Regions from separate parts of the Thalassospira sp. B30-1 genome, predicted to be linked through region 1. Evidence: predicted binding sites of a transcription regulator. Region 1 holds the regulator's gene; the other holds the start of a gene.
What was found. Region 1 encodes PhoB, which activates phosphate uptake and scavenging genes when phosphate is short. Its sites were predicted from a motif close to TNTCATAAAACTGTCA; they were not measured.
Positions count from the first base shown of each region.

Region 2: the regulator PhoB is predicted to act here: its motif matches at 4,174-4,189, upstream of IT971_RS16425 (inorganic phosphate transporter).

Region 1 is NZ_CP065232.1:4,038,031-4,045,726, reverse strand. Features, by position in the region: gene pstC (phosphate ABC transporter permease subunit PstC) at 1-1,101, shown strand, start outside; gene pstA (phosphate ABC transporter permease PstA) at 1,094-2,443, shown strand; gene pstB (phosphate ABC transporter ATP-binding protein PstB) at 2,445-3,248, shown strand; gene phoU (phosphate signaling complex protein PhoU) at 3,270-3,992, shown strand; gene phoB (phosphate regulon transcriptional regulator PhoB) at 4,010-4,705, shown strand; gene IT971_RS18965 (cation:proton antiporter) at 4,768-6,528, opposite strand; gene IT971_RS18960 (calcium/sodium antiporter) at 6,846-7,696, shown strand, end outside.
Region 2 is NZ_CP065232.1:3,474,133-3,481,828, reverse strand. Features, by position in the region: gene IT971_RS16435 (DUF2189 domain-containing protein) at 1-101, opposite strand, end outside; gene IT971_RS16430 (AsmA family protein) at 504-4,091, shown strand; gene IT971_RS16425 (inorganic phosphate transporter) at 4,262-5,791, shown strand; gene IT971_RS16420 (queuosine precursor transporter) at 6,053-6,598, shown strand; gene queA (tRNA preQ1(34) S-adenosylmethionine ribosyltransferase-isomerase QueA) at 6,701-7,696, shown strand, end outside.

The DNA of each region.
Region 1 (7,696 bases):
AACAGCATCTCGCAAATTGCTGCCGGAGGCGGGGAACATCTTACCGTTTCTCCCGAGATTGTAGAGGCCGGCCATCGGCTTGCCAATCTTAACACCATCGCAAATGCTGCTCTTATTGTTGTGATGGTGTCTGTTGCCCTGGTGGGCTTGGCTCTGTCTTACCGCCGGATTTCTTCGGAAATGCGCGCGCGAAACAATGTCGAACGGCTGTTTCGCTATATCATGATCGTGTGTTCGGCGATTGCCATCCTGTCGACGGTCGGCATTGTTTTCTCGCTTTTGTTTGAAGCGCTGCATTTCTTTGGCAAGGTCAGCCCGCTGGACTTCCTGTTCGGTCTGGAATGGAGCCCGCAGACGGCCATCCGCGCAGATCAGGTGGCGTCCGACGGTGCATTTGGCGCAATCCCGCTTTTTGTTGGAACATTGCTGATTACGCTGATTGCAATGTTTGTGGCGGTGCCGGTCGGTTTGTTCTCTGCCATCTATATGGGTGAATATGCATCGCCGAAATTCCGGGCGGTTGCCAAACCTGCCCTTGAAATTTTGGCCGGTGTTCCGACGGTTGTGTACGGCTTCTTTGCTGCCCTGACAGTTGCTCCGTTCTTGCGCGACAATGGTGCTGTGCTTGGACTTGATGTCAGTTCCGAAAGTGCGCTGGCTGCGGGTCTGGTCATGGGGGTCATGATCATTCCGTTCGTGTCATCGCTGTCTGATGATGTCATGTCACAGGTGCCGAAGTCGTTGCGCGACGGATCATATGGCCTTGGTGCAACAAGGTCTGAAACCATTCGGCATGTGATTTTCCCCGCAGCCCTGCCCGGTATTGTTGGTGCGGTATTGCTGGCGGTGTCGCGTGCGATTGGGGAAACCATGATCGTTGTGATGGCTGCCGGACTTGCCGCCAACATGACGGTAAACCCGTTGCAGGCCGTGACCACTGTTACCGTGCAGATCGTAACACTTCTGGTCGGTGACCAGGAATTCGACAGTGCCAAAACCCTGTCGGCATTTGCACTGGGTCTGCTTCTTTTCCTTATCACCTTGGGTCTGAACGTGTTTGCCCTTAAGGTTGTTCAGAAGTATCGCGAGAAATATGACTGATATGGCATCGCTTATGGAAGACAGAGCCGCCGCAAAAGTGATCTCTGGCAATCTGCACACGCCGGTTGACTGGGACAGCCCGAAATTGGCACGTAACATTAAAAAACGTTACGCAGCGGAACGCAGGTTCAAGATTTACGGCTTAAGCGCAATTGCCATCGCTCTTATGGCGCTGGTTGTGCTTGGCTATTCGATCATTTCGAAAGGTTATAGTGCCTTTTTCCAGACCTATGTTCAGATGGAAATCTTTTTCGACCCGGCCAAGATTGATCCGGACGGAACAGGTGATCCGGCAATTATTGGCAGGGCCAATTTTGATAGTCTGATCAGGGATGCACTGAGCAAACAGTTCCCGGAAGTGAGCGGACGTAGCGAACGGCGTGATCTCTATGACATTGTTTCGGGCGGGGCATCTTATGATCTGCGCGAGAGGGTGCTTGAAAATCCGTCTCTGATCGGACAGACCCGGAAGGTCTGGCTGATTTCCGGTGACGACTTTGATATGCTCAACAAAGGTTATATCAGTGCAAACACAGACGAAGGCGACCGTCGCCTGAACGATCAGGAAATTGGTTGGTATAATACACTGGTCTCTCAAGGATCGGTCGAAAAGCAGTTCCATACGCGGTTCTTTACCAATGGTGATTCCCGCGAACCGGAATTGGCCGGGATCTGGGGCGCTGCGGTCGGGTCTTTCTATACCCTGGTTGTGACACTGATACTGTCGTTTCCGATTGGTGTTCTGGCGGCGATCTATCTGGAAGAATTTGCACCGCGAAACCGGTTCACGACGATTGTCGAAGTCAACATCAACAACCTTGCGGCTGTGCCGTCGATCGTGTTCGGTCTTCTCGGGCTTGAGGTTTACCTTAATGTCATGCACCTGCCGCGGTCGGCCCCGGTTGTTGGTGGTCTGACGCTGGCCCTCATGACATTGCCGACCATCATCATCGCATCACGTGCGGCGATCAAGGCAGTGCCGCCGTCGATCCGGCAGGCTGCCCTTGGTCTTGGGGCGTCGCCGGTTCAGACGGTGACCCATCACGTGTTACCGCTGGCGATGCCCGGTATTCTGACCGGGACCATCATCGGCATGGCGCAGGCTCTTGGGGAAACCGCACCGCTTCTGATGATCGGTATGGTGGCGTTTATTGTTGATATCCCGGGCGGGGCACTTGATCCGGCGACAGTTCTGCCGGTGCAGATTTATCTGTGGGCGGATAGTCCGGAACGTGCCTTTGTCGAGAAGACTTCGGCGGCCATCATGGTCTTGCTGGGCTTCCTGATTCTGATGAACGGATTGGCCGTGTATCTGCGCAAGAAATTTGAACGGAAGTGGTAAAATGGCTGTTGTAACTCAAAGCGCAATGACGGCAGAGCCGTCAGTCACTAGCCCGAAAATGACGGCCCGTGACCTCAATCTTTTCTACGGCGACAACCAGGCGCTTTTTGATGTCAATCTTGACATTGTCGAACGTCAGGTCACAGCACTTATCGGCCCGTCGGGCTGCGGCAAATCAACCTTCCTGCGGTGCATGAACCGCATGAATGACACGATTGACGGTGTCACGATCAAGGGCAAGGTAACGCTTGATGACCGTGATATCTATGACAAGGCAATCGACGTTGTTCAGTTGCGCGCGCGCATTGGCATGGTGTTCCAGAAACCGAACCCGTTCCCGAAGTCGATTTATGACAACGTGGCCTATGGCCCACGTATTCACGGTCTGGTGAATTCGCGCGACGAGCTCGATGAAATCGTCATGACCTCGCTTGAACGGGCGGGTCTACTGAAAGAAGTCAAAGACCGTCTGCCGGAACCGGCAACCGGTCTTTCTGGTGGGCAGCAGCAGCGTCTTTGCATTGCACGTGCGGTTGCCGTCAGCCCCGAAGTCATCCTGATGGATGAACCGTGTTCGGCACTTGACCCGATTGCAACCGCAAAGGTCGAGGAACTGATCGACGAGCTTCGTTCGAACTACACCATTGTGATCGTGACGCACTCCATGCAGCAGGCTGCCCGCGTGTCGCAGCGCACGGCGTTTTTCCATCTCGGCAAGCTGGTCGAAGTGGGCGAAACCGATCAGATTTTCACCAATCCCAAGGACGAGCGCACCAAGGGATACATTACGGGTCGCTTCGGTTAAGTCCGGGCAGGAGTATTTTCGATGGTCGATGAGAAACATCATATCGTCAGTTCGTTTGACGAAGAACTGACCCGTCTGAACAACATCATTTCGCAGATGGGCGGGCTTGCCGAAAGTCAGCTGATTTCCGCCATTCGTGCGATCGTTAAACGGGATTCTGAACTGGCCGAGAAGGTCATTCTTTCCGATCACCGTATCGATACGCTGGAACAGGAAGTGCAGGATTTTGCCGTACGTCTTCTGGCCCTGCGTCAGCCGATGGCAGATGACCTGCGACAGGTGGTGACCGCGCTTAAACTGTCCAACGATCTAGAACGTATCGGTGATCTGGCGAAAAATATCGCCAAGCGTGCGCAGGTTCTTAACCAGGTGCCGCCGATCCGCCCGGTTCAGGTGATCCCGAACATGGCCAAGCTGTGCCAGGAAATCATCAAGGACGTTCTGGATGCCTATATCGAAGGTGATGCGGAAAAGGCCCAGCGTGTCTGGGCGCGCGATCAGGAAGTTGACGATATGTACAATTCCCTGTTCCGTGAACTGCTGACCTATATGATGGAAGATCCGCGTAACATCACGGCATCGACCCATCTGCTGTTTATCGCCAAGAATATCGAACGTATTGGCGATCATGCGACCAACATTGCCGAAACGATCTATTACCGGATCAAGGGCGAAGACCTGCCGATGGATACTCGGCCAAAAAATGACGCGGCGAACTTTGCCGTCGTAGAACCGAATGAGTGACACTGGAGCATAGGAAGATGGACCCAACGGTTCTTATCGTCGAGGACGAAGCTGCAATCGTAACCATGTTGCGCTACAACCTCGAACGCGAGGGGATGCAGGTTGTCGAAGCCGGGGACGGTGACGAAGCGTTGAAAATTCTGGCCGAAACCCATGTCGATCTGGTCCTTCTGGACTGGATGCTGCCGGTGATGTCAGGGATCGAGGTTTGCCGCCAGATCCGCCGGAAGCCTGAAAGCCGCGATTTGCCGGTGATCATGGTTACGGCGCGTGGCGAAGAAGGCGACCGCATCCGCGGCCTTGATACCGGGGCCGATGATTATGTAACCAAGCCGTTTGCGATTGGTGAATTGCTGGCCCGTATTCGCGCACTTCTGCGTCGATCCGGTCCGGCGCAACCACAAGGGCAGTTGATCTATTCCGATATCGAAATGGATCTGGCCGCCCATCGTGTCAGTCGTAACGGCAAGGCTATCCATCTTGGCCCAACCGAATTCCGTCTGCTGCGTTATTTCCTGGAACATCCGGGGCGGGTTTTCTCGCGCGAGCAGCTTCTGAATGCGGTTTGGGGGCCGAATATCTATGTCGAAACCCGCACGGTTGACGTTCACATTCGTCGTCTGCGCAAGGCATTGAATGACGTCAAGGGAACGCGCGATGTGATCCGCACGGTTCGTGCTGCTGGCTATGCACTGGATGTCGAAGCCGCTTGATTGCGGTTATTCTGGAAGACGAAACGAAAGACCCCCATTCTCGTGATGGGGGTCTTTGTGTTTCAGGTGCTTTTCCTGGATTTTGCCGGTTTGGCAGTTTTTTGTGCCTGGTCTTCGGTTTTTTGGCGCGCGGTGCGCGGGGCAAGTTCGTTCATCAGCAGCATATCGGCACGCCGGAACTTGGCTATTTCGATATCGATATCTTCCTGCGGGATATCGCAGGCCGCCAGAACGTGATCGGACAGGCGTAAACCGGTTTCAAGTACCTCGGGGATGGCCGCATCGGCACCACTGCGTGACAGCGGACCGATATGGGTGATGTCCTGGGCACGGGCAAAGATTTTCAGATGCGGATAATGCTGTCGCAGCAAGGCGACGGTCTTTTCGGTTGCGTGCGGGTTGCCCATGGCAACGGCGGCAATATGGGCCTGTTCGGTATGGGCGGCACGAAATGTTTCCGGTCGGGACCCATCGGCAAAATAAACAGGCAGACCTTCGGCTCGGCCACGCGAAACCTGTTGGGCATCGGATTCCAGAACGATAAACGGGATTTCCTTGGTGCGCAGCAGACGGGCCAGAACCCGGCCGACGCGCCCGCAACCAATCACCAGAACATGTTTCTGAATGCCGTCGGTTTCATCCGAGATCTCGCTTAGCTGATCGGTTTCCTTTGGATGAAGCTTCTGTTCGATGCGGTGGCCGAGCGAAATCAAAGTCGGCGTCAGACCCATCGAAATCGCAACCACCGGGATCAGCATCACGGCGATGTCAATCGGAACCGCCCCGTTCTGCGATGCCAGTGCAAGCATGACGAAGGCGAATTCACCACCGGCGGCCAGGCTCATGGCGACCCGAATTGAAGATGCACGGTTAAAGCCGATCAGCAGGGACAATCCGAAAAGAACCGCTGCCTTTATGACCAGAAGCCCGATCAGCCACAAAATGATCGTTCCGGCCTGACCGATGACCACATTGGCATTGACCGACATTCCCACAGACATGAAGAACAGCGACAGGAAAACACCGCGAAATGGCGAAATGTCGGCTTCGATCTGATGGCGGAATTCGGTTTCGGCCAACATTACCCCGGCGATAAAGGCACCAAGCGCCATTGAAAGGCCCGCGGCTTCGGTCAATGTGCTGGCAGCCAGAACGACAAACAGGGTCCCGATTGCAAAAAGTTCCGGGTTTTTAAGAGCCGCAATATACCGAAACAGTCGCGGCAGGAGATAACGACCGGTCAGCAACAATACAGCAACCGCCCCCACACCGCTTAGTGCGCTGATCCAGGGGCTGGTTTCGCTCCCGGCATTGCCAGCGGCCTGCACCATGATCAGGAAGGGACCAACCGCAACGTCCTGCAACAGCAGGATGGCAAGGGCTGCACGCCCGAAACGTGTGTGCAACTGGCGTTCATCAGAAAGCTGTTTAAGGATAATGGCTGTTGATGACAGGGCCAGTGCTCCGGCAATCACGATGGAGGCGGGCATATCGTAATTGATCAGCAGCAATACACCGAACATCACGGCCATCGTGACGCCGATCTGCAGGAAACCAAGGGTCGCGAACCGGCCCCCAATCACGCGCAGGCGTTCGCGCGACAATTCAAGACCGATCATGAACAGCAGAAAGACAATGCCAAGCTCGGCGACGGTTGAAATGTCTTCGCGGTCACTGATCAGGCCAAAACCGAAAGGGCCGATGCAAAAGCCGCCGATCAGGAAACCGATGATCGAGTTCGCACGTAATTTCTGTGCCAGCGGGACGGCAATCACCGCGGCGGTCAGGACAAGGAACAGCTCGAAAAGAACGCTGTGTGACATGATGGATTATGCGTCCGGCGCAGATAGGCGTGTAAAGGAAGTCGTTCAAATCAGGATAGCGGAAATACCCCTATGATTTCTATGGAAATTTCGCGTATGAGAGGGCATCTGTGATGGATGACACGTCTTAAGAGCAGGCGACCGCGACGATTGCTTTCGGTATGCGTGCCAGTGTGGGAACCGCATCACACCGATGTGACGAATGGTATTACGACGGGACGACGCAGCTTGCTATTCTACGTTCGCAATGCCATGTTCCGCTGGCCCGTAAAAGGGCATGGAACAATCAGAAATTTCCCCAAACGAGCAGGCCGGAATTGGAACAGTTCATCCCCTATTTGCAGATTATCGGTGGTCTTGTGCTTTTGACTGCCGGTGGTGAGTTCATTGTTCGCGGTGCTGTCGGTCTGGCGCTGTTGATGGGGGTTTCCAAGATCATTGTTGGTTTGACCGTGGTTGCCGCTGGGACGTCGGCCCCCGAATTTGTCGTGTCGCTGAATGCGGCGCTTGCCGGGTCGGGCGACATCGCGATGGGGAACGTGGTTGGTTCTAACATTGCCAATATTCTTTTGATCCTCGGCGCAACAGCGGTTCTAAAACCGATTACGGCATCGCGGACCATGGTTGTGCGCGATGGCGGCACCATGCTGCTGGGGACCGTTCTGTTCATCGGGCTTTGCATGTTTGGCGTTGTCGAACGCTGGGCTGGGGCGGTGATGCTGCTGGTTCTGGCAGCGATCTGGTACTTTACCTATCAGCATGACAAAAAAAGCCCGGGTGATGCCAGCCACCTGCATGAGGAAGAAGTCGACGAAGTCGGCGAAGTACCAAGCGGTTGGCTCAAGCCGATTGTTGCCACTGTTATCGGGATTGTCGCCTTGACCTATGGGGCGGATCTGCTGGTGGATGGTGGTGTTTCTGTCGCGCGTCAGTTCGGTGTGTCCGAAGCCGTCATTGGCTTGACCCTTGTCGCATTCGGAACATCGCTTCCTGAACTGGCGGCATCGATTGTTGCGGCGTTCCGCGGGCATTCCGACGTTGCACTTGGCAATGTTGTTGGTTCCAATCTTTTGAACCTGCTGGTGATCATCGGTGGTGTATCGCTGATTGCGCCGATTGCCGTGCCAGACCAGATTCTGCAATCCGATCTTTGGATCATGCTGGCAGT
Region 2 (7,696 bases), 560 kb from region 1:
AGCCATTTGCCGGACTGGTCACTTGTGACATCGCGGATGGCAATGCCTTGCGGAAGCCCGCCGATGGAACCTGTTGGTTGTTCGATTGTGGTTTCGGACATCTGCATCCTCCCTGCACCCTGTTGATCAGAATTGATCAAGGTGGCTGATACACAGGCTCAACGCCCTGATGGTGTGTTCTTTTTTGTTTATAGTATCACTTCGCAAAACAATTGCCAGTATCGGCTGTGTTCAATAGCACAGGTTTTTCATATGAGGGTGCGGGGGCGGTTTTCCATAGGGGATGCTTGATTACCGCTGGTCTTGCGCACAAATTCATAGGTGAACCGGTAAAAGGGAAATGCGCGTACCGAAAACGTGCGGAAATGGTATCATCAACCAACTTATTGCCATTTTCTGTTGCGACGAGCGGTACGAGCCATATGCTACTGAGATAAATACAACATCGCACCGCGCAAACATGTCTGTTTCAGCGGTGCCGAGCAAAAAGCGGAGCCGGACTGTTGAAAAAGATCCTTGCCGTGATTGGCGCCATTCTGGTTGTGATCATCGCTGCCCTGTTGGTCATTCCTTCCCTGATTGACTGGAACGGTTACAAGCCACAGATCACCCAGGCAGTGCGTGAAGCAACCGGTCGCGATCTTGAAATTCGCGGCGATCTTTCGATGTCCGTTCTGCCGTTTCCGGCATTGTCGGTCGAGCAGGTGACGCTTGGCAATCTGCCCGGTGCGCAGGACCCCGACATGGTGTCGGTCAAGGAAGTCCGGGTTTCTGTCGCCCTGATGCCGCTTCTGACCGGCAATGTGCAGGTGACCGAGATCAGCCTGATTGATCCGGTGATTTCCATCGAGACGTTTGAAGACGGCAGCAACAATCTGGTGTTTGATCCGGCACAGGCCGCGCCAAGCGGGCCGGATGCCGGAACGATTGCCACACCGCCAAGCACGGGCACCACGTCGGAAGGCGAACAGGCGGCACCTGATGCCCAATCGGGCGGAAGCGACGCCGGATCATCCGATTTTGCCAGCACGATCCAGATTGACCGTCTGGAAATCGAAAATGCGACAATCCTTTATCACACACCGGGCAGCACGGAGCGGATTGAGGGGCTGACCCTTGGCGTTTCGGCCGACAGCCTGAATGGTCCGGCAAAGGGCGAGGGATATGTTTTCTATCGCGGGATTCCGCTGACGTTTAATTTCAATGTCGGCGAAATCAGCCAGACCGGCCCGTTCCCGGTCGGCATGCAGATTGGCATCGACAAGGTCGATGGCGGTATCAATTTAAGCGGTCAGGTTGATCTTTCGGCGGAATATCCGGGCTTTAACGGCCAGATTGACGGCAAGTTTGATGATCTGCGCGAAGCGGCCCTTCGGATTGCAGGCGAAGGTGCCGATATTCCCGATATCGCCGCCAAGCCGTTCAATCTGGGCGGGCAGGTTGCCGCCAATGCCAAATCTGTCACGGTTAATGACCTATCGATCCGGTTTGGTGAAACCCGTGGATCGGGGGCAATTGCGATTGATCAGGACCCGAAAATGCGGGCCGATGTGGCGCTGCGTTTCAATCAGCTTGATCTTGATTCAATCCTTGTGCTGACGCATATGGGCGATGGTGACGCCCCGGACACAGGCGCGGGCAGCACGGGCGACAGCGGCATGGCGACCCCGGAAAATGGATCGGCGGGCGATGCGGGTGGGCAATCCATCCCGTCGCAGGGCGACAAGACATCGGGTGCGGCCAATGGTCCGATGATCCCGGCTGATCTGACGGCATCGATTGATTTCGAAGTTGAAACCCTGATCTATAACCAGACGCCGGTGCATAATGCGCGGATCAATGCCGCGATTGCCAACAGCAAGATCACATTGAACGAAGTTTCCGCCGGTTTGCCGGGGGGGACGGATTTCTCGGTGTTTGGCAGCATTTCGGGCGAAGGTCCGAAGCCGAGTGCGGCCCTTTCCTATGAGATGGCATCGGAAAATATTCGGGCGGTGGCGCGCTGGCTTGGGGTCGATGTTGATGGCATCCGGGCGGACCGGTTGCGTCGTTTCTCGTTGACCGGTGGGGTCAAAGGGACACCTGACAAGCTTGATATTTCCGATCTGGATATGCGGATTGATGATACGGCCATTCGCGGTGCCATCGTCGCCAATCTGAGCGGCGAGGGGCTTCCGGCACTTGGTATTGGTCTTAAGCTTGATCGTATCAATCTGGATCAGTATGTTTCGGCAGCACCAGCCGCCGGAAATGGCGATGCGGCAAGCCCAGCGGGCAATGATTCCGCAACAACGGATTCCGGCACGGTAGCCAACGGTTCGGATGCCGCCCCGTCGTCGGGACCCGCGGCGGGCGGTGATGCCATGGTCAGGATGATCAAGGATGCGCTGGCGCCGCTTGATGGTGTTGCGGCCAATTATCGGCTGGCGGCTGATGAAATCATTTCATCGGGCGTGTCGATCAAGGGCATTTCGATTGATGGCAGCCTGAGCGGTTCGCAGATCACGCTGAACAATTTTGCGGTGGCCGATGCGGCCGGGCTTTCGGCCAGTGCCAGCGGTGTGTTCCGTGGCGATGTGGCTGTTCCGGCATTCGAGGGGATCAAGCTTAAAGTCACGGCCAAAACGCTGGCACCGTTGGCGAAGCTGACGGGTATGACGCTTCCGGCACCGGCCAGCGAATATAAAAGCATTCAGGCCAATATCGGGCTGAATGGCCCGGTGACCGGCCCGAACCTTGATATTGATGTATCCAACCCGTTGATGCAGGTGGCATTGAACGGGGTGCTGAGCGACCTGTTTGGGGCGACACCGGGCATTGATGGCAAACTTGCGATGCAGGCATCAAGCCTGAACCGTGTGTTGCCGTTGCTGGCACCGACCTATGAGCCATCGGGCAATCTGGGGCGTCTGGTTCTGGACAGCACGGTCAAGGGCAATGCCAAGAATATCGCGCTTGATATCGCGAAGTTCGGTATCGGTCCGTTTGAAACCAGGGGTGACGTTGATTTCGACGCCACCGGGGCGCAGCCGAAACTGGCCGTGGCCCTTTCGGGCGGGGTATTGAATGTTGATCCGTTCGTGCCCGCGGCAAAACGGGCCGGACTGATGCCCGAAGGCGGTAGCGGTGCGCGCCGGGCGGCTTTCAATATGCCGACCACGATGAAGGTTACGACTGTTGATGCCCGTGACGGCACGCCGTGGGATGATACGGTGATTGATGTATCGGCCCTGCGGTCGATTGATGCCGATATCACGGTCGCATTTGATCAGCTTGATTTCGATACCTACAGCCTTGTGAAGCCGGATTTGAAGGCGACACTCGTGACCGGGCTTCTGACCATTCAGAAATTCACCGGCCTTCTGGGCGATGGGAATTTGTCGATTGATGGCACGTTTGATGCGCGCAATTCCGATACGCCGAAACTGGCGCTTAAAGGTAATCTTGACGGGGCGGATATCGAAAAGCTGACCCCGATCCGGGTTGCCAATGACACGGTGATCGGCGGGGCGGCGACGAAGTTTGATGTCACCGCATCGGGCAATACATCGCGCAAGCTGATCAGTGCGTTGAATGGTACGGCGAACCTTGTTCTGAATAATGTCCGGTTCAGCAATGCCGATAAACGGTCTGCTGATCCGAAGCTGAACATTCAGGCATTGTTGCAGCAGGGCCCGCAGGCGATGGTGGTTGAAGGGGTCGGTAACAACGATCTGGTTCAGACCCTTGAGGCCGACATTGCCATCACCAACGGGATTGCCAAAACCACCCGTGTCGAAGCGACATCGCGTGTGGGGACGGCGGATGCCGATGCGACCCTTGATCTGCCGAAATGGCAGATGGATACGCAGGCCGATTTCGATTTTTCCGAGAAAATCGAAGAATTACCGCCATTTAGCGTTTACGCCAAGGGCAATATCAGCAACCCGGCGATTACCGGGCGCATGGACAAGGTCGCGATCAAGGTTCTGGATAATATCCTTGATAAGGCACTGGGCGGGAGTGGTTCATCCGATAGCGGATCGGGAAGTTCGGGCAAGGATGCGGCCAAGGATGTTCTGAAAGGGCTTCTGAACCAGTTCGGTCGATAACTTTTCACAACTGTTCCAAACGTAAAACGGCCCTGCAGTGCGGGGCCGTTTTGCTATTGGCGGGATGCGGTCGGGACATGGCTGTCATAAAAAGGCAAAAAAACCTTAACAAACCGGGTTTGCTTCGACATGATCCGCGCGTCGATTCCCTTTTTAAGTAACGGTTGATCATGGTCGCAAAGAAAACCGCTCTGGATAAGGATCTCAAATGGCAGCGCCGCATGGATGCGGGTGCCGGAGAGACAGCCTCCCTGAGTGCGAAGCTCGGACTTGCGCTTGTCTTTCTTTTGGCGTGCAGCGCCTTTGTCGCCTTTCATATGGGCGGCCTGCCGCAAAGCGGATTCCTGATCGCCGCTGCGGTGATCGGCGGTTACATGGCACTGAATATCGGCGCCAATGACGTGGCCAACAATGTTGGTCCGGCGGTTGGTTCAAAGGCGCTGACCATGGTTGGCGCCCTTTTGATTGCAGCCGTGTTTGAAGCAGCCGGGGCGATTATCGCCGGTGGCGATGTTGTTGGCACGATCAAGAACGGTATTATCGACCCGACCCAGATGCCCGATGCACAGACCTTTGTCTGGGCGATGATGGCGGCCCTTCTGGCAGCCGCCCTTTGGCTTAACCTTGCCACATGGCTGGGCGCGCCGGTATCGACCACCCATTCCATCGTTGGCGGTGTGATGGGGGCGGGTATGGCAGCCGTCGGCATTGGCGCGGTCAATTGGCCGACTATGGGCACGATTGCCGCAAGCTGGGTGATTTCGCCGGTTCTGGGTGGCGTGATCGCAGCCGCGTTCCTTGCCTTTATCAAGTTCAAGATTCTGTATACCGAAAATTGCGTCGAAGCGGCCCGCAAATGGGTGCCGATTTTGGTCGGTGTGATGGTATCGGCCTTCACCATGTATCTGATGATGAAGGGGATCAAAAAGATCTGGGCTGCTGATACGTGGCAGGTCATTGTTATCGGTATCGCAGCCTTTTTCGTCACCCTGTTGCCGACCCGCAAGGCCGTGCTGCATGCGTCGCGTAACATGATCGGACGACGCAAGGAAATCGCATCGCTGTTTCGCATTCCGCTGGTCGTGTCCGCAGCCCTTCTGTCATTCGCGCATGGGTCAAATGATGTTGCGAATGCCATTGGACCGTTGGCCGCCATCGTTTCGGGTGTTGATAGCGGCGAGATCGTGACATCGGCCCCGATCCCGATCTGGGTGATGGTGATTGGCGCGATTGGTATTTCTGCAGGTCTGATCCTGTTCGGGCCGAAACTGATCAAGACGGTCGGATCGAAAATCACCAAGCTTGATCCGATCCGGGCCTATACCGTGGCGCTGTCGGCGGCATTGACGGTGATTGTGGCATCCGCGCTGGGGCTTCCGGTCAGTTCGACCCATATTGCGGTTGGTGCGGTGTTTGGGGTCGGGTTCCTGCGTGAAACGCTAAGCCATCGTCGCCGGATGGATAGTGCGCCGATGCTGGTCGGTGCGGAACAGGAAAGTGACGAACAGAAACAGCATATCGAAGCCCTGCGTCAGCTTGACCCGGCACAGGCCGAAAAGGCCGAGAAGAAACTGCGCAAGCGGTTGCTGGTGCGCCGCCGTTATGCGGTGACGATTGCGACCGCGTGGGTGATCACGGTTCCGGCCGGGGCGTTCCTTGGCGCGTTGCTGTTTTTCACCATTCGCGGGATCATGCTTTAATTCCGTCGGAATTAGGCGCAGAATTGACGTTTCGCGGCACGGTGCTCCTCCTTTTCCCCGGAGCAGCTTGTGGCGATCTGCAGCGGCGGTCAGGCTTTGTCTGACCGCCGTTTTTCCTTGACGCCTGGGGTCTCCAAGCGTAATTACCCCAACCATAATTTGAATCAAACCCGTGCCGAATCGTCGCCCAATCAAAGTGGGCCGCGAGATTTCCTATGCGTGCGTTCTGCTTTTGGTCAGGATTTTGGTTAAGGAAAAACGATGAAAGCCATCATTATTGGCGTTCTGGCAATGGCCGTGACGGTTGTTGCATCGAACATTCTGGTTGAATATCCGCTGCCGGGCGTTTTGGCCGACTGGCTGACTTATGGGGCGTTTACCTATCCGGTGGCGTTTCTGGTGACTGACCTGACCAACCGCGCACGCGGGGCAGCGGCGGCACGCCTTGTCGTGCTGGCCGGGTTTGCGATTGCGGTTGTTCTGTCGTTGATCGTTGCCGATACGCGTATTGCGATTGCATCGGGCACGGCGTTTCTGATTGCGCAGATGCTTGACGTGACGGTGTTTGACAGGCTGCGCCGGGCGACCTGGTGGAAGGCTCCGCTGATTTCATCGGGGATCGGGTCGGCGGTGGATACGGCCTTGTTCTTTTCCATCGCGTTTGTCGGTACCGGGCTTCCGTGGCAGACATGGGCGATGGGCGATTTCAGCGCCAAGATCATCATGGCGCTGACCTGTCTGGCACCGTTCCGTTTGCTGATGGCAATCATTACCCCGCGCCTGAATATCGAACCGGCAAAAGGGTGATGCAGGGCTGATATTCCGGCGGGCGTCTTGTGATTTTGCAAAGGGGGGCGGTATAAGGCGCCCCTCTGATTTTTTCTGATAATTGCAGGTTTTGTATTTCCGATGAAAGTCGATCTGTTCGATTTCGATCTGCCGCGTGAGTGCATTGCCGAACATCCGGCCAACCCGCGTGACAGTGCCCGCATGCTTGATCTGACGGGCGGGGAAACGCATGACCGCATCGTTCGTGAATTGCCCGAAATCCTGCGGCCCGGTGATCTTCTGATTTCCAATGATACCCGCGTGATCCCAGCACGCCTGTTTGGCAAGCGCGGGGAGGCGGGCATTGAAGTGACCCTGCACAAGCAGGAAGGTCTTGCACAATGGCGCGCCTTTGCCAAACCGGCCAAGAAGCTGCGCGTTGGGGAAACCTTCAGGGTCGCCGATGATTTCGAAGCCGAGGTCATGGAAAAGAAAGACGGCGGCGAGGTGTTGCTGCGGTTTAACGTTGCCGGGGCTGATCTGATTGCCGCCCTTGAAAAATATGGCGTGATGCCGTTGCCGCCCTATATCCGGCGGGAAAAGGGTGGGGATAATCAGGACAGATCGGATTATCAGACGATTTTCGCCCAGCATGACGGCGCGGTGGCAGCCCCGACGGCGGGTTTGCATTTTACCCCGGAACTGCTGGCAGCGATTGATGCGCGCGGTATCGAGCGCCGCACGATCACGCTTCATGTCGGGGCGGGCACGTTTTTGCCGGTCAAGGTGGATGATACCGAAGACCACAAAATGCATGCCGAATGGGGCAGCATATCGCCGGAAATCGCCAGCCTGATCAATGAAACGCGCGCCAAGGGCGGGCGGGTTGTTGCGGTCGGGACGACGTCGCTTCGGTTGCTTGAAAGTGCGGCGCGCGAAGACGGGGTGGTTGAACCGTTCGAGAACGAGACCGACATCTTTATCACGCCGGGATACAGGTTCCGGGCGGTCGATATGCTGCTGACCAATTTCCATCTGCCGCGATCAACACTTTTCATGCTGGTATCGGCCTTTGCCGGGTTTGAGCGCATGAAGGCGGCCTATGGTCACGCGATTGAAAACAGATACCGTTTCTAT